Regions from separate parts of the Azospirillum sp. B2RO_4 genome, predicted to be linked through region 2. Evidence: predicted binding sites of a transcription regulator. Region 2 holds the regulator's gene; the other holds the start of a gene.
What was found. The regulator HrcA, encoded in region 2, represses chaperone genes, less so after heat shock. The targets are predictions, from matches to a motif close to GTTAGCACTCNCCNNNGGNGAGTGCTAAC.

Region 1: the regulator HrcA is predicted to act here: its motif matches at 8,375-8,403, upstream of groES (co-chaperone GroES).

The regions. Positions count from the first base shown of each region.
Region 1 covers NZ_CP118485.1:206,414-217,475, reverse strand. Annotated here, with positions in the region: gene PWS46_RS00905 (LysR substrate-binding domain-containing protein) at 1-711, shown strand, start outside; gene PWS46_RS00900 (zinc-binding alcohol dehydrogenase family protein) at 744-1,754, opposite strand; gene PWS46_RS00895 (hypothetical protein) at 1,996-2,331, shown strand; gene PWS46_RS00890 (hypothetical protein) at 2,338-3,504, opposite strand; gene PWS46_RS00885 (response regulator transcription factor) at 3,658-4,371, opposite strand; gene PWS46_RS00880 (DMT family transporter) at 4,785-5,702, opposite strand; gene PWS46_RS00875 (hypothetical protein) at 5,718-6,083, opposite strand; gene groL (chaperonin GroEL) at 6,331-7,974, opposite strand; gene groES (co-chaperone GroES) at 8,023-8,313, opposite strand; gene PWS46_RS00860 (usg protein) at 8,605-8,868, shown strand; gene PWS46_RS00855 (hypothetical protein) at 8,984-9,136, shown strand; gene PWS46_RS00850 (lysozyme) at 9,297-9,791, shown strand; gene PWS46_RS00845 (COX15/CtaA family protein) at 9,903-10,970, shown strand; gene PWS46_RS00840 (Crp/Fnr family transcriptional regulator) at 11,020-11,062, opposite strand, start outside.
Region 2 covers NZ_CP118485.1:2,654,951-2,666,012, forward strand. Annotated here, with positions in the region: gene PWS46_RS12750 (MarR family winged helix-turn-helix transcriptional regulator) at 1-280, opposite strand, end outside; gene PWS46_RS12755 (alpha/beta fold hydrolase) at 1,211-2,740, shown strand; gene PWS46_RS12760 (FkbM family methyltransferase) at 2,816-3,517, shown strand; gene PWS46_RS12765 (YifB family Mg chelatase-like AAA ATPase) at 3,569-5,101, opposite strand; gene PWS46_RS12770 (creatininase family protein) at 5,323-6,069, shown strand; gene hrcA (heat-inducible transcriptional repressor HrcA) at 6,213-7,253, shown strand; gene grpE (nucleotide exchange factor GrpE) at 7,308-7,919, shown strand; gene PWS46_RS12785 (response regulator) at 8,076-8,441, shown strand; gene PWS46_RS12790 (DUF1848 family protein) at 8,578-9,489, opposite strand; gene PWS46_RS12795 (NifU family protein) at 9,569-10,126, opposite strand; gene PWS46_RS12800 (universal stress protein) at 10,295-10,816, opposite strand; gene PWS46_RS12805 (TIGR02186 family protein) at 10,836-11,062, opposite strand, start outside.

The sequences.
Region 1 (11,062 bases), 470 kb from region 2:
CTGACCCATGACGGCGAACTGCTGATGGGCTATGCCCGCCGCCTGCTGGACCTGAACGACGAGACGGTGCGCCGCTTCACCGAACCCGCGGCGGAGGGCGAATTGCGGCTGGGCGTCGCCGAATATTTCCTGTCCGACCATCTGCCCCATGTGCTGCGCCGCTTCGCCAAGCTGCACCCGCGCCTGCACATCGACGTGCGGGTGGGAATGTGCAGCGATCTGGTCACGGCGCTGGATACCGGGGAGCTGGACCTCGTGATCTCGCGCCGCGATGCCGGCGACAGTCGCGGGCGCGCCATCTGGACCGAGCCGATGCGCTGGATCGCCGCCCCCGGTCTGGAAATCCCGGCCGACGGCCCCCTGCCCTTCTGTGCCCTGCCGGCCCCTTGCGTCTTCCGCAACCGCGGGCTGGCGGCGCTGGGCGAAACCGGCCGGTCCTGGCGGGTGGTCTACACCAGCGCCAGCGTCATGGGGGTCCAGGCCGCCGTCCGCGCCGGGCTGGGGGTGGCGGTGCTCAGCGAATCCTCGGTGCCCGAGGGCGTGCGCCGGCTGGGGATGGAGGACGGCCTGCCCGAGCTGGGCAATGTCGAAATGGCGATCTTCGGCGAGACGCCGCGCAACCGCCGCCTCGCCGAACCGCTGGTCGGCTTCATCGTGGAAAGCCTGGCGGCGATGCGCCCGGCCCGCCCGCCGCTCGCCCTGGCCGGGTAAAGCGGCAGGCCGAAGCGGCGGGGGGACTCCGGTCAGAAGCCTTCCAGCACCAGCTTGCCGCGGGCCTTGCCCGATTCGATCAGGGCATGGGCCTTGCGCAGGGTGGCGGCGTCGATGCGGCCCAGCGTTTCCGTCAGCGTCGTGCGCAGGGTGCCGGCATCGACCAGCCGCGAAACCTCGGTCAGCAGCTCGTGCTGGGCGATCATGTCGGCGGTCTGGAACAGCGACCGGGTGAACATCAGCTCCCAATGGAGCGAGACGCTCTTGCGCTTCAGCAGGCGGACGTCGATGGGCTCCGGATCGTCGATCAGGCCGATATGGCCCTGCGGCGCCACCAGCTCGACCAGATCCTGGAAATGGCGGTCGGTCGCGTTGGTGGAGAAGATGTAATCGACGCCGGCCAGCCCCAGCGCCTTCACCTGCTCCGCCATCGGCCGGCTGTGGTCGATCACGTCATGGGCGCCCAGCTCGCGCACCCAGTCGGCGGTTTCCGGACGCGAGGCGGTGGCCAGCACCCGGACCTTGGTCAGCCGGCGGGCCAGCTGGATGGCGATGGAGCCGACGCCGCCGGCCCCGCCGACGATCAGCAGCGATTTCCCGTCACCTCCCTCACGCGGCAACCCCAGCCGGTCGAACAGCATCTCCCAGGCGGTGATGGCGGTCAGCGGCAGGGCGGCGGCCTCGGCGACGCTCAGGCTGGCCGGGCGGGCGCCGACGATGCGTTCGTCGACCAGATGAAACTCGCTGTTGGTGCCGGGACGGTCGATGGCGCCGGCATAGAACACCGCGTCGCCGGGGCGGAACAGGGTCACGTCCGGCCCGACCGCCTCGACGATGCCGGCGGCGTCGAAGCCCAGGACGCGCAGGTCACCCTCGGCCGGCGAGGCGTTGCGGCGCAGCTTGGTGTCCACCGGGTTGACCGACACCGCCTCCACCCGGACCAGCAGGTCGCGGCCGGCGGGCGTCGGGCGGTCGATCTCGACATCGATCAGCGCGTCGGCATCGGTGACGGGCAGGGACTTGCGGTAGCCGATGGCTTTCATGATGGCCTCGTCTTCTTGCTGTGGAGGAAGTCGGGACACAGGATGACGGTGCCAATCGGATATGTGAAATTCATAGTTCTTGTTTCATCCATCCAAAACCGCGATGGACGATCCGTCGCCTCACCTGCTCCGGACAGGGTGACGCCAAAGGGGTATGGAATAGCCGGGCGGGTTGGGCTGTTTGTACCGATGACCGCTTTCCTCACCGATCCCGGTCCTCCGCAAGACAGGAAGCAAGGCCATGCGCACCATCCGACCGACGATCCTGCCGAAGATGCTGACCGCCCTGCTTCTGGCCGCGGGTGCGGCCACGCTGTCCGGCTGTGTCGCCTACGATGGCTACGATCCCTATTATCCAGCCTACGGCGGGCCAGTGGTGGCGCCGCCGCCCACCGTCTATGCGGTGCCGCCGCCGGTCATCGTGCAGCCCGGCTACCGCTACCGCTCGTGGGACGACGACCGCGGCCGGAGAGATCGCGATTGGGGCGACCGCGGCTGGCGCCGGCGGGGATGGGACCACAACGGCGACCCGCATGCATGGGAACGCCCCGGTGGCCCGCATGGCTGGGGCCGCTAGGACTCGTCAGGCGGCAGACGCCGGCACCCGATCGGCGCGGTTGCGCAGCACCAGGACGGTGTGGTCGTCGTCGCACACCGCGCCGTCGCGCAGCAGGACCAGCGCCGCCAGCGTCGGTTCGACCATGCGCAGGTCACGGCGGATGAACAGGGCGGGCAGCCGGGCGCATCCGCCGGTGTAGAGCACGACGTGGTCGCCCGGTCCCCACAGCAGATGCACCGCCGCGGGAGCCAGCGGGTTGAAGCCGATCAACGCCCAGCGCCCGCCGAGCGCCGTCAGTTCCTGCGGGCGCACAACCGCCCCGGCCACGGTGCCGAGCGCGGTATAGTCCACGGCCCTACCGTCGAAGCGCAGAACCGCGACGGCGGCCCGTCCGATCTGCGCCAGGGTCTTGTCCTCGGAAAGCCCCAGTTCGGGCCGCCCCTTCAGATCGCGCCGGATCGCATTGACCACCATGGGCGCCGGGAGGCCGGGCACCGTGGCGGCGACCACCGTCTCCACCTGCCGGATCACCCCGGGCGTCATCACCGTGGGGGGATAGCGGGGAGGACCATAGATGTCGCAACCGCCCTCGGCATCGGCGGCGGCATTGCCGCCGGCCACCGTGTCGCCGTCGATCATCAGCGCGATTCCGCAGGGGCCGTCCCCGCCGCGGGCGGGAGCGCAGCTGACATACCAATGGTCGATGAAGGGGCCGCCCCGCGCGGCCTCGCCCCCGCCCCGCTCGACCATCACCGCTCCGGTCTGCACCATGGCGTCGGCCGGCGGCGCATCGTCCGCCCCCGGCCGCAGAACGCGGGCCAGCAGCGCCGAGCCGATGCCCGGCGTCACATGGACGTGGAAGCGGTCGGCCTGCGCCCGAACCGTTTCCAGCGCGATGCCCAGCCCGGCAAGCGCATCGTCCTCGGAGGGCGCCGGCGGTTCGGGGGTGTCGGGATCGCGGTCGTAGGCCAGGCACTCGACGCCGGCGCCCGACCGCATCCGCGCGATCAGCAGTGTCCCGTCCGGGCGGCCCAGCGCATGTTCGGCCAGCGCGGCCACCAGCCGGTCCAGCCGGTCCGCCTCTTCGTCCGCCAGCACGCCCTCGGCCCGCTCCGCCGCGATCCGACGCGCCGTGGCGATGTCGTCGGGCGACGCCACGGCGATGCGACGGTGACCATGATCGGGGAACATCGAACCGCTCCTGTCGGCGTTCTGGTTGCTCTTCGCCAGAACCTTACAATCCCTTTGGGGTCAATCCCATGCAAAGGACACGTCTCGTCTCATTTTTTGCCCGGCCGGAGCCGCGCGAAGCGCAACCTTCAGGACTTGGCTTCGCGTGCTGCGTCAGGATGCCGCCACTTCCATGATCGCCGACTGGGCCAACTGGCGGACGGGAAGCCCATGGGGCAGGTCGCGCCCGCGCAGCATCTCCGCCGCCTCCCACAGGCGGCCCAGCCCGACGATGGACCGGCAGCCGGTCTTTTCCATGATGCGGGCGCGGTGGACCTCCACCGTCTTGATGCTGATGCCCAGTTCCCAGGCGATGGTCTTGCTCTGCTTGCCCTCGACGATCAGTTCCAGGACCTCCGACTCGCGGCGGCTCAGCAGGGCCAGTCGGCGGACGGCGTCGCGGCTGCGGTCGCGCTGCTGTGCCTGGGGATTGCCGGAGGCGAGGCAGGCTCGCAGCCGTTCCAGGAAGGCCGGGATGGCGAAGGGATGGGCGATGCAGTCCATGGCGCCGGCCTTCATCGCGGCCACGGCGGCGTCGACGTCGCCCTGCTCGGTCACCACCAGCACCGGCAGGTCATGCCCGTGCAGCGAGGCCTCCGCCATGAATTCGATGGCGGTCATGTCCGGCAGGTCGCTGCGCAGGACGATGCAGGAGGACGCGGTGCCCAGCACGGCCAGCGCGTCGGCGGCGGTGCTGTGGACCCGGCAGGCGATCCCGACGGCGCCCAGCGCCCGCGAGAGCGTGCTGCGCGACAGCAGGTCGCCGTCGACGATGTGAACCAGGCAGGCGGTTTGCGTGTAGGCGGGCGCGGACATTTGCAGGGGCATCTTGGGACCTCCACCACATCGGACCGGCGAACAGCGCCGGCTCCACATGACGATCGATCCGACACCGAACCGCCGCCATGACCCGCATTTTAGCGGTCATCCCTTATTGACCGCCGCAGGCGCGAGGGATAGTGGGGCTGTCTAAAGGGATATCGGGGATATTATACGGGCGAACACCCGAACAAGAAATCCAATCAAAGCGCTATCCCGTGGCGCAACACAAAACCGGATGGCGAACTTCCCAAATATATTCGCAAGTTCTTCTTATGGGCCAATTGCCAGCCAACAGGAAGCGCCGTCCCAATTTTGTCCCACACGGGACAATCAATTCTTAGCTTTTTTATTTCTTCAGCGTAGTCCGAAAATTTCTCTTTGCCGGAAATTTTCTTATTGCCGCCGGCCGCCGCCTCCGCTCAGGCGCGGCGGCGGGTCGCCAGGACGATGCCGGCGGCGATCAGCGCGATGCCGGCCCCGTGATAGAGATGCGGCTGCTCGCCCAGGAACAGGATGGCCAGCAGGCTGCCGAAGACCGGCACCAGATGGATGGCGAGACCGGCGGTGTTGGGACCCAGCAGTTCCACCGCCCGGTTGAAGCACAGATAGGCGGCGATGGACGGGAACAGCACGGTATAGCCGACCGCCAGCAGCGTGATGCCGCTGGCCTGCACCGGATGCCCGCTCAGGCTCTCCCAGATATAGAAGGGCAGCAGTTCCACCGCGCCGATGGCGAAGGTGACGACGACGAAGCTCAGGCCATGGATCGCCGGCCGGCGGCGCAGCAGCGTGGTGTAGGCGGCATAGATCACCACCGCCGCCAGCATCCAGACGTCGCCGGCATTCAGCTCCAGCCCCAGCAGCGTCGCCGGATCGCCGTGGGAGATCAGCGTCATCGCGCCGGCCAGGGAGACGGCGATCCCGACCCCCTGCATCGCCCCGATCCGGTCGCGGAACAGGACGAGGCTCATCAGCACGATCATCACCGGCATCGACGACTGCAGCATCACGCAGTTCAGCGCGGTGGTCGTGTTCAGCGCGATGTATTGAAAGGTGTTGTAGATGCCGATGCCGAGCGTGCCCAGCAGCAGGACGCTCTTCCACCGCGCCAGGATCGGCGTGATGTCGTGGCGCAGGTGCGGCCAGGCGAAGGGCAGCACCACCAGCATGCCCAGGCACCAGCGCCAGAAGGCCAGACCGATGGGCGGCACCGCCCCGGCGACCGCGCGCCCCAGGACCGCGTTGCCGGCCCAGAACAGGGGCGGCAGCATCATCAGCAGCCAGGCCTGATCGGCCAGACGGGATCCTTTGGCGGAGGCGACGCGGTCGGCGGGCATCGGGCTGTCCGTGCTTCAGCTGCGGCGGCGGGGCGAGGCGAAGACGCTGGACGCCGACAGGGCGCCGCCCCGATCGCCGTTCTCTTCGGCGCGGAAGACGCTGGGGCGGGATTCGCGGCGGGGATGGCGCGGCGCGTCTTCACGGCCCTCACCGCCACGCCCCTCGCGACCCTCGCGGCCTTCGCGGGGCGGCTTGGCGGGCTGGCGCAGTTCGGCGTCGAGTTCGGCGATGCGCTTGACCAGCGCTTCACGGATGGCGGGGGCCGCGTGGGCTTTCAGCGTCGCCAGCTGTTCCTTGAGCTGAACCAGCTGGCGCTGCTTCTGCTCGCGGGTGCGCTTGATGGCGACGTTGTCGGAATGCTGGCCCTCGAAGGAGCGCATGGAACAGGCCCTCGTTAAAATACGGAAGTCAGGAGGCCAGGGCGCCCCACGCTGGGGCACCCGGCAAGAGAGGGGCGGATTATTGGGAGGCGACCGCGGCAAAGCAAGGCGGACTTCGCCTTGACATTTCAGGATGCCGGGCTGTGGCGACGGCGGCGCGGCGGCCCCCCTCTTTCGGCATGGAAAAAGGGCGCCCCCTTGCGGAGGCGCCCCTTTCCGAACAACTGAACGGTGGAACGACGGGCTATTAGAAGCCCATGTCGTCCATGCCGCCCATGCCACCCGGCATGCCGCCCGGAGCAGCCTTCTTCTCCGGCTTCTCGGCGATCATCGCCTCGGTGGTGATCAGCAGGCCGGCGATCGAGGCCGCATCCTGCAGGGCGGTGCGAACCACCTTCACCGGGTCGATGATGCCGGCGGCGACCAGATCGGTGAACTCACCCTTCTGGGCGTCGTAGCCGTAGTTGGTGTCGTTCTGGTCCAGCAGCTTGCCGACCACGATCGAACCGTCGGTGCCGGCGTTGTAGGCGATCTGACGGACCGGGGCCTGCAGGGCGCGACGGATGATGTCGATGCCGACGCGCTGCTCGTCGTTGGCCGGGGTCAGGGCGTCCAGGGCCTTGGAGGCGTACAGCAGGGCGGTGCCGCCGCCGGCGACCACACCCTCTTCCACGGCGGCGCGGGTGGCGTGCATCGCGTCGTCAACGCGATCCTTGCGCTCCTTCACCTCGACCTCGGTCGCACCGCCGACGCGGATGACGGCGACGCCGCCGGCCAGCTTGGCCAGACGCTCCTGCAGCTTCTCGCGGTCGTAGTCCGAGGTGGTCTCCTCGACCTGCGCGCGGATCTGGCCGCAACGGGCTTCGATGTCGGCCTTCTCGCCGGCGCCGTCGACGATGGTGGTGGTCTCCTTGGAGATCACGACCTTCTTGGCGGTGCCCAGCATGTCGAGGGTGACGTTCTCGAGCTTGATGCCGAGGTCTTCGGAGATGACCTGGCCGCCGGTCAGGATGGCCATGTCCTCCAGCATCGCCTTGCGGCGATCACCGAAGCCCGGAGCCTTGACGGCGGCGATCTTCAGGCCGCCGCGCAGCTTGTTGACCACCAGGGTGGCCAGCGCCTCGCCCTCGATGTCCTCGGCGATGATCAGCAGCGGACGCGAGGACTGGACGACGGCTTCCAGAACCGGCAGCAGCGGCTGCAGGCCCGACAGCTTCTTCTCGTGCAGCAGGATGTACGGGTTCTCGAGGTCCGCGACCATCTTGTCGGCGTTGGTCACGAAGTACGGCGACAGGTAGCCGCGGTCGAACTGCATGCCCTCGACGACGTCCAGCTCGGTGTCCAGGCTCTTGGCCTCTTCCACCGTGATGACGCCCTCGTTGCCGACCTTCTCCATCGCCTGGGCGATCATCTTGCCGATCTCGGCTTCGCCGTTGGCGGAGATGGTGCCGACCTGGGCGATCTCGTCGTTGGTCGTGACCTTCTTGGCGCGGGCCTGGATGTCGGCGACGACGGTGGCGACGGCCACGTCGATGCCGCGCTTCAGGTCCATCGGGTTCAGGCCGGCGGCGACCTTGGTCACGCCTTCGCGGACGATGGCCTGGGCCAGGACGGTGGCGGTGGTGGTGCCGTCACCGGCCAGATCGTTGGTCTTCGAGGCGACCTCGCGGACCATCTGGGCGCCCATGTTCTCGAACTTGTCGGCCAGCTCGATTTCCTTGGCGACCGACACGCCGTCCTTGGTGATGCGCGGAGCACCGAAGGACTTCTCGATCACGACGTTGCGGCCCTTCGGGCCCAGCGTGACCTTCACGGCGTCGGCGAGGATGTCAACGCCACGCAGCAGCTTTTCGCGCGCGGTGGGGCCGAACTTGACGTCTTTGGCAGCCATGTCTCGATTCCTTTAACTTGTAAATTTCGAAGGATACGGGCGGAGGACTTAGGCCTCGATGACGCCCATGATGTCCGATTCCTTCATGATCAGGTAATCGACGCCTTCGATCTTCACTTCCGTGCCCGACCACTTGCCGAACAGGATGCGGTCGCCGGCCTTGACGTCCAGCGCCACGACCTTGCCCGACTCGTCACGGGCGCCGGGGCCGACGGCGATGATCTCGCCTTCCTGCGGCTTTTCCTTGGCCGTGTCGGGGATGATGATCCCACCCTTGGTCTTGGTGTCGGACTCCAGACGCTTGACGACGACGCGGTCGTGCAGCGGGCGGAACTTCATGGAATGCCTCCTTGGATCAAGGCTTGGTTCTGACTGACGCGGATTGGCGCGGGCGGCGGCTGTTAGCACTCCCTCCCGGCGAGTGCCAGACAGCTAATCCAAGCGCTTTGGGGATTCAAGAGGCTCGTTTCGGAATTTGGCGCAAATGCCGGCAGCACTCGCCCGGAAATGCTGCTAACACATTGAAAAACATTAATTTATCCAGTTGCGCGACAGACCGCGCGCAGGCAAGATTTCTTCAAACGGTCACGAAGCGTCCGGCCGTTACACCCTCAGCATGGGAGTCCGCGCATGGCCGATCTCAGCCTCCAGCTCCGCGATTTCCGCCTGACCACCGCCGAGATTCTCTACCATATGCCGGACCATCCCGGCCTGCTGCAGTGCTATCTGTGGCAGGAGCTGGACCGGGCGCCGGACTATCCGGTGCTGCGCCGCTTCCTCGAATTCTGGCAGCGCACTCTGGACGGCAAGCTGCATTCGGTGCGGCTGGCGAGCCAGACCCTGATCACCCCCGGCGAGCTTCGCCACGCCGCCGCCGATTTCCGGCTTCACTGACCCCAGGCACTGATCCCGGCCGGTACTCTTCCGCCTCCTGTGACTGCCGTCACAGCACCACTCCCCGGTATTCGCTAAAATTTTAGCGAATACCGGGACTGCAGAGGCGGAGGGGATGATGGCGGCGAAGCGGAAGGCGGCGGACTGGCGGACTCGCGAGGGCCGGCTGGTGGAAGCGCTGCTGGAAATCACCACCATCGCCGGACTGTTCGCGCTGCTGTTCGCCCTGTTCGTGCTGTTCGGCGCCGCGCAGACGCTGACGCCCTGATGCTCCGAACCTGACGCTTTGGCAGACCTGTCCGGCCGGCATGCAGCGAAATACGGCAATTTGAATTCTACACTTCCCGCCAAAAGAGTATCTTGGATAGGATCGCTCCCGTTGCGGGCGGAGGATGTCCGCCCGGCGCGCCAACCGGGAGTTCCCATCCATGACCACCAAGCCGGTCTGCCAAGCCGCGGTCGATCTCGTGAAGCATTTCGAGGGCCTGTACCTCAACGCCTATCTCTGCCCGGCCGGCGTTCCCACCATCGGGTACGGCCACACCGCCGGGGTGAAGATGGGGCAGACCATCACCGCGGAGCAGGCCGACGCGTTTCTCGCCGCCGACCTGACCCAGGCGGCGGGTCACGTCGACGCGCTGGTGAAGGTGGCGCTGAACGACGACCAGCGCGGCGCGCTGTCCTCCTTCGTCTTCAACCTCGGCGCCGGCAGCCTGCAAAGCTCGACCCTGCTGAAGCTGCTGAATGCCGGCGATTACGCCGGGGCCGCCGACCAGTTCGGCCGCTGGGTCTATGCCACGGTGAACGGCAAGAAGACCAAGCTGGCCGGCCTCGTCGCCCGCCGCGCGGCGGAAGAGGCGCTGTTCGACGGCCAGACCGCCCAGCCCCAGGCCGGCGTGACCACCGCCGACGGGGTCGTCTGATCCGCCATCCGGCGGGCTCGGCCAGGAAGCACCTGACAAGAGGCGTTTGACGCGGCGGGATGTTCGCACCACATTGGCGAACATCCCACCGCCGCGCTCCGGAATGCCGCCTTGACCGCCTTCGCCTCCGACAGCCTCGCCGCCCCCACGTCACCAAACCCGAACCGGCCCATCGCCGTCTGGCTTCTGATCTGCGCCGCCATGGTGCTGGCCATGGCCGTGATCGGCGCCATCACCCGGCTGACGGAATCCGGCCTGTCGATGGTGGAGTGGAAGCCGCTGATCGGCATCCTGCCGCCGCTGTCCTCGGCGGAGTGGAACCGCGTCTTCGACCTCTATAAGGCGACGCCGGAATTCCGCATCTACAACAGCCACATGGATTTGGCCGGCTTCCAGTCGATCTTCTGGTGGGAGTGGTTCCACCGGCTGTGGGGCCAGCTGATCGGCTTCGTCTTCCTGATCCCCTTCCTGCGCTTCTGGATGCAGGGCCGCATCTCGGCGGAGCTGTGGCCGAAACTGGCCGGGCTGTTCCTGCTGGGCGGGCTGCAGGGCGGCATCGGCTGGTTCATGGTGAAGAGCGGGCTGGTCGATTCGCCGAACGTCAGCCATTACCGGCTGGCCCTGCATCTCAGCACCGCGATCCTGATCTATGCCCTGCTGCTGCGCACCGCGTTCGGCCTGCTCGACCCGCTGCCGCTGGCTGGCTGGCGGCCGGAATCGGCGCCGTTGCGCCGTCACGCCCGCTGGGCGCTCGGGCTGGTCGCCGTCACCATCGTCTGGGGCGCCTTCGTCGCCGGATCGGATGCCGGCTTCGCCTACAACACCTTCCCGCTGATGGCCGGCCACTGGATCCCGCCGGAGGTGAACACGCTGACCCCCTGGTGGATCAACCCGTTCGAGAACACCGCGGCGATCCAGCTGATCCACCGCACGCTGGCGATCCTGACCGGGGTGGTGGTTCTGGTGCTGGCCGTCCGCGTCGTGAACGCCCGCCTGCCCGGCCGCGCCGGCCGCGCCGCGCTGGCGTCGGGCGTCATGGTCCTGCTGCAGATCGCCATGGGCATCGCCACGCTGCTGACCGTGGTGTGGATCCCCATCGCCGCCGCCCATCAGGCCGGCGCGATCCTCGTGGTGTCGATGCTGGTGTGGCTGCTGTTCGAACTGCGGCCCGTCGATTGACCGCTTCGTGACGCGGCGGCGTCCCCGGTAAAGCGGCGGACGCCCTGCCTTACGCCCCTTCGGCCAGATCGTACATGGCGTCGAGGTCGGCG
Region 2 (11,062 bases):
TCTTGCGGCGGCGTTCGCGCGGGTCTTCCTGCGCCTGCACCAGATCGAGGCCGGCCTTGCCGAAGCTGTGCCAGCGGCTGAGCGCCGCGACGTTGCGCGACGCGGAGGATTGGGCGATGCCCAGGCGTTCCGCCAGTTCGCCGATGGAGATGCCTTCGCTCTGCGCGATGGTCATGAAACTCAGCGCATACTGGATGGGCAGGTCGGGGTCGAGCTTGCGGAACGCCTCAAGCACCTGGACGACGGTAAGGACCTCGTCATGACGAACGCGGGCCGGCATTCAGCAGGTCTCCGCGGCGCCGCGCGCTATGCAGCGCGGGAGGGTGGTCCCCAACGGGCCGGTGTGTAGATGATGTTCAGGCGTCCAAGCCATAGGATGACTTCCCCGTTCTCACGCCGCAGGTCGAAGGACCCGGCCGGCGATGCCCAGCGGGCGTGTTCAACGAAGAGACGATGACCGCAAAAACCCAGAAAGACACACATGGGATCCTCTCGATATCCGGAATTCACGTTCGAAGGGTGCGGGAAGAAGACGGGCCGGCTGGGCATGATTGGCGGCCATATGGGCGGCCCAATTGGCGGCGGTGATGGCCGGACCGCCCGATCGGCGGGTCCAGGCGGTGGTTACGATGGCTTTCATCGATACTCTCCAGGGGTTGAGTGATGCCGGCGTGAGAAGCCGGCGGATCCGGTATCGCCGCTCAGCGATACGGTTGCAAGGTCAAAAATGTCCGCGCGTCCGATAGGTTCCGATCGCGGATGTGAAATGGCGGAAGACGGCAGCCGAGCGGCGGTTCTTCTCCATCCGACGTTTCCCCGTCCGCCAGTCCGATGTCGCGCCGCAGGTGGTCGCACAATCGGCCCGGTCCGGAAGATGCCCCGGAATCGAGCCAGCGGCTCCGCATCGCCGTCCACAAGGTCGGCATGATCTGCTCCTGAAAAAAGAGAGGCTCCGTCGGTTGGGCCTCAGGTGGCGAAATAATTCCGCGTGCGGATGTATTCCGTCAACCCGTCCATCCGGTAACGGCGTGATCTTTGCCGCACGCCTGTTGCAAGCCGGCATCACTCATCGGCCGTTTTGCCCACGTTTGGCTATCCATCGGGATGGCGCCGGGCGCCTCTGGACAAGCGAAGGTCGCTCGGTCAAACACAAAGCCGCCGCGCAAAGTCGTCCGCGGTACTCCATCCATCAGGGTCAGGTCGTCCGTCCGTGTCCATCCTCCCCTCTCCCGCATGGCAGACAGCGGTGCGCAAGCTGCGGGCAGCGCTCGCGGCGGCTGCCGTGGCGATGGGAGTGCTATGGGCCCTGCCCGCAGCGGCGGAGGCGCGCTTCACCCCCGGTCCCTGCTGGTTCACCGTTCCCGACGGCGAAGCGGCGCTGTGCGGAACGGTGGCGGTGCCGGAACGGCGCGACCGCGCCAACAGCCGCAGCCTGCGCCTGCCGGTCGCCGTGTTGCTCAGCACCGCGCGCCAGCCCGACCCGGACCCGGTGCTGTTTCTGGAGGGTGGTCCCGGCGCCTCCCCCTTCGGCACCGGCGAGGCGACGGAAGAGCGGATGGAGGTGTGGTGGGAACTGTCGGCCCCCTTCCGCCGCACCCGCAACCTGATCCTGTTCGATCCGCGCGGCGTCGGCCGGGCGGAGCCGGACACCGATTGTCCGGAGTTGGACGCCGTCGGCGCCACCCGCGGCACCCGACCACAGACGCGCGAGCAGCGGGCGGCGGCGGAACGGGCGGCGATCAGCGCCTGCATCGCGCGGCTGGAAGCGGCCGGGCTGGATACCACCCAGTTCTCCACCCCCGTCGCGGCGGAGGATGCCCTGGACATCGCCACCGCGTTGGGCGCCCAGCGCGTGAACCTGTTCGCGGTGTCCTACGGCACGCGTGTCGGGCTGGAGATCCTGCGGCGGCAGGGCGGCCGCGTCCGCACCGCCGTGTTCGACAGCATCTATCCGCCCGACGTCAACGCACAGGAGGAGACGGCCGGGCTGGCCCAGCGTGCCTACCGCCGGCTGTTCGACGACTGCGCCGCCAACCGGAGTTGCCGTTCCGCCTTTCCCGACCTGGAGAAGCGCTTCCTCTCCCTGGTCGAACGGCTGGACCGCAACCCCGTCGACATCGTCGTCGGCGATCATGAGACGCGCCGTGCCCTGCGGCTGACCGGCGGAGCGATCATCGCCGCCGGGCTGGAGGCGATGGCGGTCAGCGAGGCGGTGCCGGCATTGCCGATCATGCTCGACCGCGCCATCCGCGGCCAGTACGCCACACTGGCCGAATGGGCGCCGACCAACTGGCTGGGCGATCCGGAGGTCGCCGACGGGCTGGCCTTTTCCGTCGAATGCCGCGAGTCGGTCAACACCGCCGACCCACAGAAGCGGGCCGACAACGCCCGCCGCTATGCCCCGTACGGGCTGGTCGCCGCCGACGATCCCGGCCGGCGTGTCTGCCGTCTCTGGCCCGCCGGCCACCAGGAACCGGCCGAGCGCCTGCCGGTCGCCAGCCCGGTGCCGGTGCTGCTGCTGTCCGGCGCCTACGACCCCGTCACCCCGCCGGACTGGGGCGACCGTGCCGCCGCCACCCTGCCGAAGAGCCGCCATCTGGTCTTCCGCGCCGCCAGCCACATCGTGACCTCCAGCGAGGATTGCGCCATGGCCGCCGCCGTCACCTTCGTGGAGCAGGAGGCCGTGCCGGCGACTGTCTGTCCGGGGGCGGGCAAGCCGCCGGTGTTCGAGGGGCCGTGATTTTATGAAAAACAGATATATTGAATACATACCAAAAAATATATAAGATCTCAGGTGACGTGCAGTGAGCTTGAAATGATCAAGTTAGACCGCATTTGCGAGCACACATTCTTCTCCCTGCTCAATGAGAACTCTGTTGTGCTCGATTTCGGCTGCAATGAGGGAAAGTTCGCGCACACCGTTATCGAGCGGTATGGCTGCCAAGTCTTTTCAGCCGAGCCTGTCCCCGACTGTGTCGAACGGATCGCCCGCCATCCCAGGCTGACGCTTCGGCAGGTTGCGATTTCCGGCACGTCGGGCAGCCTGGACATCCATGTCTATCCGGACCGCTGTGCGAGCGGCTTCAACCGTTCTCCTGGAGAGCAGGCGATACGGACCATCCGGGCCGAAGCCATGACCCTGGCGGAATTCCGGCGCCGTTCCGGCATCGGCCGCATCGCCTTGTTGAAGATCGACATCGAGGGTGCCGAACTGGACATGTTCGCGGCCGCTGCGGACGAGGAGTTTTCGGACATCGATCAGATAACCGTCGAATTTCACGACTTCCTCTATCCCGAAATGCGGCCGGCGGTGAAGGCGGTGAAACGGCGGATGCGGTCCCTAGGCTTTCATATGTTGCCATTCTCTCTGGACAACACCGACGTCCTCTTCGTCAATCGGCGGGCCGCGGTGAACTGGCACAACCGGCTGTGGGCTGGCACCGTGGTGAAATATGGCCGTGGGCTCGAACGGCGACTGCGGCAAATGATAGGCCGCCCCGCCCCGGCCGACTGCTGACGGCCGCAACCGATCTGAAACGTGCGCCCGGCGGCGGCGCCCGCCGGACCGCTACCGCCCCGGCGCGATCCGCCGGTAACTCAGCGCCTCCGCGATGTGGCGGCGCTTGACCCCCTCGACCCCGTCCAGGTCGGCCAGCGTCCGACCCACCCGCATCACCCGGTGGTAACCGCGGGCGGACAGCTTCAGCCGCTCCGCCGCCTCGGTCAGCAGGGCGCGGCCGGGGGCGTCGGGGGACGCCACCTTTTCCAGCAGTTCGCCATCGGCCTCGGCGTTCGTCCGCACAGCCCGGCCGGCCGGGAAAGGACCGAAGCCGCCATAGCGTTCCGCCTGGATGGCGCGGGCGACCGCGACACGGGCGGCGATGTCGGCGCTGCCCTCCGCCGGCGGCGGCAGGCTGAGGTCGGCGGGGCTGACCGCCGGCACATCGATGTGCAGATCGATACGGTCGAACAGCGGACCACTGATTTTAGATTGATAATCTGCAGCACATTTCGGCGCCCGCGCGCAGGCGAGCGAGGCGTCGTCGAGATGACCGCAGCGGCAGGGGTTCATCGCCGCCACCAGTTGCACGCGCGCCGGATAGGTTACATGATGGTTGGCACGGCTGACCACCGCCTTGCCGGTCTCCAGCGGCTGGCGCAGCGCCTCCAGCAGGGCGCGGGGGAACTCCGGCAGCTCGTCCAGGAAGAGAACGCCCTGATGGGCCAGAGAGATCTCGCCCGGCTTGGCCCGCGTGCCGCCGCCGACCAGCGCCGGCAGGCTGGCCGACTGGTGCGGCGCGCGGTAGGGGCGCTGGCGCAGCAGACGCCCGCCCTCCAGCAGCCCGCCGACGCTGTGGATCATCGACACCTCCAGCGCCTCCGCCGGGTCGAGCGGCGGCAGCAGGCCGGGCAGGCGGGCGGCCAGCATCGACTTGCCGGAACCGGGCGGCCCGATCATCAGCAGGTTGTGCGATCCGGCGGCGGCGACCTCCAGCGCGCGCTTGGCGGTCTCGTTGCCCTTTACGTCGCGCAAATCGGGCGGCGGCGCGTCCTGCTCCTGCAGCCGCGGCTTGGGCGGGGTCAGAACCTGGGTGCCCTTGAAATGGTTGATGAGGGCCAGCAGGTTGGCCGGCGCCAGCACGTCCAGATCGGGACCGGCCCAGGCCGCCTCGCCACCGCAGGCCGCCGGACAGATCAGGCCGCGGTCGTTGGCCAGCGCGTCGATGGCGGCGGGCAGCACGCCAGCCACCGGGGTCAGCGCGCCGTCCAGCGCCAGCTCGCCCAGCGCCACATAGCGGGCGATCTCCGCATCCGGCAGAACCCCCATCACCGTCAGCAGGCCGAGTGCGATCGGCAGGTCGAAATGGCTGCCCTCCTTCAGCACGTCGGCGGGGGCGAGGTTGACGGTGATGCGCTTGGCCGGCAGCGCCAGCCCCAGCGCATGCAGCGCGGCGCGCACGCGCTCCCGGCTTTCGCCCACCGCCTTGTCGGGCAGGCCGACGACGGTGAAGGCGACGATTCCGCCGGACATCTGGACCTGGACGTCGATCCCCAGCACCTCGATGCCCTGGAACGCCACCGTGTTGACGCGCGCAACCACCACCACACCCCGAAACAGACGCCCAACAGGGCAAATTGCACGCGATTGTAGTCACCAACGGAGCAATGCGCCAGCGCGGGATGAGAACGGCCATCGCAATGGCCCCGTCATGCCCGCCCGGCGCAGGGAGCGGTTGTCGCGGCCGTTCGGCCGCCTAACATGAGGGCCAACGCATTCCCGGCCGCATTCCCGGCACGCATCGTCGAAAAGGATCCGCCACCGTGCAGCTTCACCTGAGCACCTGGGCCGAGGTCGAGGCCTACCTCAAGACCTCCAAGGGCATCATCATGCCGATCGGCTCGACCGAGCAGCATGGGCCGAACGGGCTGGTCGGCACCGACGCCATCTGTGCCGAGGTCATCGCCAAGGGCGTCGGCGACGCCACCGGCGCGCTGGTCGGCCCGACGATTCCGGTCGGCATGGCCGTCCACCACATGGAATTCCCCGGCTCGATGACGCTGAAGCCGTCGACGCTGATCGCCCTGCTGCGCGACTATGTCGGGTCGCTGGCCGAACACGGGTTCGAGCGCTTCTTCTTCGTCAACGGCCATGGCGGCAACATCGCCACCGTCCGCGCCGCCTTCTACGAGATCCATGCGGAGAACCGGGCGCTGCGTGGCCGCGACGCACCGGACCTGCGCTGCACCCTGGTGAGCTGGTGGGAGAATGCCGAGATCGCCCGCCTGTCGCGCGAGCTGTACCAGGGCAAGGAGGGCTCGCACGCCACCCCCAGCGAGGTGTCGGTCACGCAATACGTCTATCCCGACTCGATCAAGACCGCGGCGCTGGAGCCGGAACAGGCGCCGGCCGGCGGCTTCCACGACGCCCGCGACTTCCGCCGCCGCTATCCCGACGGCCGCATCGGCTCCGCCCCCGGCCTCGCCCGCCCGGAGCATGGCCGGCAGCTGTACGAGGCGGCCGTCGCCGCCATCGCCGCGCAGTACCGCGCCTTCCTGGCGGAGCAGTAAGGGGCGTCACGCGGTCGCATGGTGGCGGGACTTCTTCGCCCCGCACGTTGATTCGGCGGTCGGACCTGCCTAAATTCGGACCGGTTGACGGGACTTGCGTTCCGCAGCCGCCCGGCCCGAACAGAGCACGACCGCCCTAGTCCATGATCAACGAGCTGAACCAGCGATCGCGCGAGATCTTCCGGCTGATCGTCGACGCCTATGTGGCGTCGGGCGAGCCGGTCGGCTCGCGCACGATCTCCAGGCGGCTTGGCATGGCCTTGTCGCCCGCGACCATCCGCAACGTGATGGCCGACCTGGAGGAGCAGGGGCTGCTCTATGCCCCGCACACTTCGGCCGGCCGCATCCCGACCGACGCCGGCCTGCGCATGTTCGTCGACGGCCTGCTGGAGATCGGATCGCTGACCGAGGACGAGCGCGCCTCGATCGAAGCGAAATGCTCCGCCTCCGGCCGCGCCTTCGCCGACGTGCTGGGCGAGGCGTCGACCATGCTGTCCGGCCTGTCGCACTGCGCCGGGCTGGTGGTGGCGCCCAAGACCGACCGGCCGCTGAAGCATATCGAGTTCGTGTCGCTCGGCCCCGGCCGCGCCCTGGTCGTCCTGGTGAACGAGGACGGTCTGGTCGAGAACCGGGTGATCGAGGTGCCGATGGGGGTGCCGACCTCCACCCTGCAGACGGTGTCGAACTTCCTCAGCGCCAAGCTCGCCGGCCGCACGCTGGACGAGGCGCGGCAGGAGGTCCTGCAGGAGATCGAGCAGCAGAAGACCCAGCTGGACGAACTGTCGCGCAAGGTGGTCGCCGCCGGTCTGGCCACCTGGGCCGGCAGCGGCGGGTCCAACGCCGGCCAGCTGATCGTCCGCGGCCAGTCCCGCCTGCTGGAGGACGTCACCGCGCTGTCCGACCTGGAGCGTGTGCGCGGCCTGTTCGAGGCGCTGGAGACCAAGGAGACGATGCTGCGCATGCTGGACGCCACCGGACGCGGCGACGGCGTGCAGATCTTCATCGGGGCCGAGAATGTGCTGTTCAGCCATTCCGGCTGTTCGATGATCATCTCCCCCTTCCAGAACAGCCGGGAACAGGTGATCGGCGCCATCGGCGTGATCGGCCCGACCCGCATCAATTACGCCCGCATCATTCCGCTGGTGGATTACACCGCCAAGGTGGTCAGCCGGCTGATCGGCTGAACGCCGCCTCCCTCCCTCACTCCGCCTTTTGACGAAGCAAGAATTGAGAAAACCATGAGCGAAGAGCAGAACAAGCCCTCCGACGCCACGGTGGAGCCGACCGAGGCCACCGCCGAGACCGCCAACACGGCCGCCGCCAACGGTGCTGAAGCGGGTTCGCCCGAGGACCGCGTCGCCAAGCTGGAGGCCGAGGTCGCCAGCCTGAAGGACCAGCTTCTGCGCGCCATGGCGGAGACGGAGAACACCCGCCGCCGTGCCCAGCGCGACCGCGAGGACGCCAGCAAGTTCGCCGTGTCCAGCTTCGCCAAGGAGCTGGTGTCGGTCGCCGACAACCTGCGCCGCGCGCTCGACGCCGTTCCGGCCGAGGGCCGCGAGCAGGACGAGATGCTGAAGGGCCTCGCCGTCGGCGTCGAGGCGACCGAGCGCCAGCTGTTCGCCGCCTTCGACCGCGCCGGCATCAAGAAGCTGGACCCGGCCGGCGAGCCGTTCGACCCGAACTTCCACCAGGTGATGTTCGAGATCGAGAACACCGGCAAGGCCGCCGGCACCGTCGTCCAGGTCCTGCAGCCCGGCTACACCATCCATGGCCGCCTGCTGCGCGAGGCGATGGTCGGCGTCGCCAAGGGCGGTGACGCCGGCGGCCAGCACGTCGATACGAAGGCGTAACCATATCGCCTCTGCCAGCCCCCGGTTCAGCGGCGATCCGTGGGACCGGGGGTCTGGCGTTGTTCGGAATAGGGGACGGCAGCGGTTGACGGTCGCCGGGAAATTGCCTAGGCCTTTCCCTTATTCCTTTCGGCCGAGCAACCGGAGCCGCGTTCCATGCCCAAAAGCGTCCTGACCGTCGACGATTCGAAGACCATCCGCGACATGGTCGGTTTCACGCTGAAAGGCGCCGGCTATGAGGTGGCGGAGGCGTCGGACGGCAATGCCGGCCTCGCCCTGGTCAACCAGCGCAAGTTCGACTGCATCATCACCGACCTGAACATGCCGGGCCTGGACGGGCTGGCCCTGACCCGCGCCATCCGCGCCTCGGCCATCAACCGCGCCACCCCGATCCTGCTGCTGACCACCGAAGCCGACCCCGCCAAGAAGACCGCCGGCCGCGAAGCCGGCGCCACCGGCTGGCTGGTGAAGCCGTTCAACCCGGAAAAGCTGGTCGAGACGGTGCGGAAGGTTTGTCCATAAGTTTCCCCTGTTCCCCGGAAGTCCCCCTCTCCCCCCCGGGGAGAGGGTCGGGGTGAGGGGGATGCACTGCGTGGATCCGGTTAGGGAATGGAAAGTGCGCGAGGCTTGAAGATCCTCGACTCGCATCCCCCTCACCCTAACCCTCTCCCCGGGGGGGAGAGGGAATCTTGGAGCGCTTAGTCTGCGCCACCAGAAACTCCCCCTCCGGGTCGTGCGCGGCGAAGCGCCGCTGCGCTGTTCCGCGGTCGGCGACGGCGTAGCAGTAGACGCATCCGTGCGGACAGCTGTCGTAATCGCCGATGTCGCGGCTCTCCGCGCACAGGCAGCCCGGCCGGTTGCCCTTCTCCCGCGCCGGCAAGGCATACCCCGCCACATCCGACAGCCGCAGCGCATCGACGCAGCGAGCCGCCACCGTACCGGGCGTGCCCACAAGCTCCGGCTGGGTGCAGAGCGTCAGCGCCATCCCCTCCCCCGCCGCGATCTCCGCCAAATCCTCCAGCAGCGCGCGCTTCTCCTCCGCCTCCGGGTCACGCCAGACGATGCCGGCGGCGGCAAGGTTGCGGGCGGTCTTGCGGTAAGGCTGCAGGAAGGAGACCACCACCTCGTCGGTCACCCCGCGCAGCGCCCGCGCGATCCGGGCGAAGGTCTCGTGATGCCAATCCGGCGGCGTGGCCTCGGTCAGCGCGATGGGGTCGTAGCGCCAGACCGCCGCCCGCAGCCCCCAGCGCCCGCGCACCCGCGCCATATGGCCGACCGCCGTCTCCCAATCGGGAACCGAGCGTTCCAGCGCGGTGGGCAGACCGGTGACGCTGTACTGCACGACGAAGGGAAAGCCCCGCTCCGCCACGCTGTCGAGCGCGCCGAGGAAGGGGCCCAGATTCTTGGTCCAGAAGATGAAGCCGTCGACCGCCGGTCGGGTCAGGTCGATGCGGTAGGTCTGGCCGCCATAGGGATTGACCATCCGGCAATAACCGGCGTCGAGGCGGTTCAGGAACCAGCGCCCATAGAAGGCGGGAATGTCGGTCTTGTAGCTGGCGGAGATGATCATGGTGCCAGCATGGGAATGCCGGCCCGCCGCATCAAGGGCAGACCGGCATAACCAGGGCCCGGCATAACCGGAGAGCGGATTACTGAACCGAGCGGACTTCGACCACTTCGGGGATGTAGTGGCGCAGCATGTTCTCGATGCCGTGCTTCAGCGTGGCGGTGGAGCTGGGGCAGCCGGAGCAGGCCCCCTTCATCGCCAGATAGACGACGCCCTTCTCAAAGCCCTGGAAGGTGATGTCGCCGCCGTCCTGGGCGACCGACGGGCGGACGCGGGTGTCCAGCAGTTCCTTGATCTGCTCGACGATCTCCTCGTCGTCGGCGTTCGACGCCGCGGCATGGCCGTCGCCGCCATCCTCCAGCAGAACCGGGCGGTCGGCGGTGAAATGCTCCATGATGACGCCGAGGATCGACGGCTTCAGCAGGAACCAGTCGCGCGCGTCGGTCTTGGTGATGGTGATGAAATCGGCGCCCAGGAAGACGCCGACGACGCCCTCGATCTCGAACAGGCGCTGGGCGAGCGGCGAACGGGCGGCATCCTCGCGGCTGGTGAAGTCGGCGGTGCCGCGTCCGAGCACGTCACGCCCCGGCAGGAACTTGAGAGTCGCCGGGTTGGGCGTCTGCTCGGTCTGAATGAACATGGTCTGGTCCTCCATCGGCGGCGGAATGGAACCGCCGGCGCGCCCGGGATCGGGACGCGGAACGATTGGGGGGAAATTTGGGCCGAAACGCCGGGCGGATCAAGGACCCCGGTTGTGTGGGTATTCGGCATCCGGCATGCGCGGCCCGACCGTGGCCTCTATCCTTACTTACGTAATCGCGTCCAGCGCCTCGTTGCTGAGGCCGCCGGGCACGATGGTCAGCGGGATGCGCAGGCGGCCCAAGCCGCGGCCGGTGTAGTAGGAGATCAGCGGGCCGGGGCCTTCGGGATCGGTGCCGGCGGCCAGCACCAGGATTGAGATGCTCGGCTCCTCCCCGATCAGGGCCAGCACCTCCTCGGTGCGGTTGCCTTCGCGGACATAGAGCGCCGGCAGGGTGCCGGTCAGCTGGTTGACCTCGCGCGCCAGCTTCTGGAGCATCTGCTCCGCCTCGGCGCGCTGCTCCTCGCGGATCAGGTTCTCCACCGCCAGCCAGTGCTGCATCTCGCCCTTTTCCAGGACGGTCAGCAGCGCCACCTTGCCGCCCGACTTGCGCGCGCGCAGGCAGGCATAGCGGAGCGCCACCTTCAGCTCCGGGCTGTCGTCGACCACCACAAGGAAGATGCGCACCGGCTTGGGAGCTGGCGGCTGGGTGGGCGTTTCCGGCGTCGTTGATTGCGTCGCGTCGCTCATCTCGATCACCCTTCTCGGCTTAGACCCGGCGGAATGCGGCGCCGGCCGCCCAGCCGGCCGCGATGGCACCGACGACGGCGGCCACCCCGTAGATGACCGGGCGGTTGCGGGCGAAGTCCGACACTTCGGCGCTGAACCCGATCTTGGACACCACCAGCGGCGTGGTCTGGGCGCTGACCACGTCGCCGTCGCGAATCAGCAAGGCTTCGACATTGTACAGCCCGGTCGGGACGTTTGCCGGAAAAT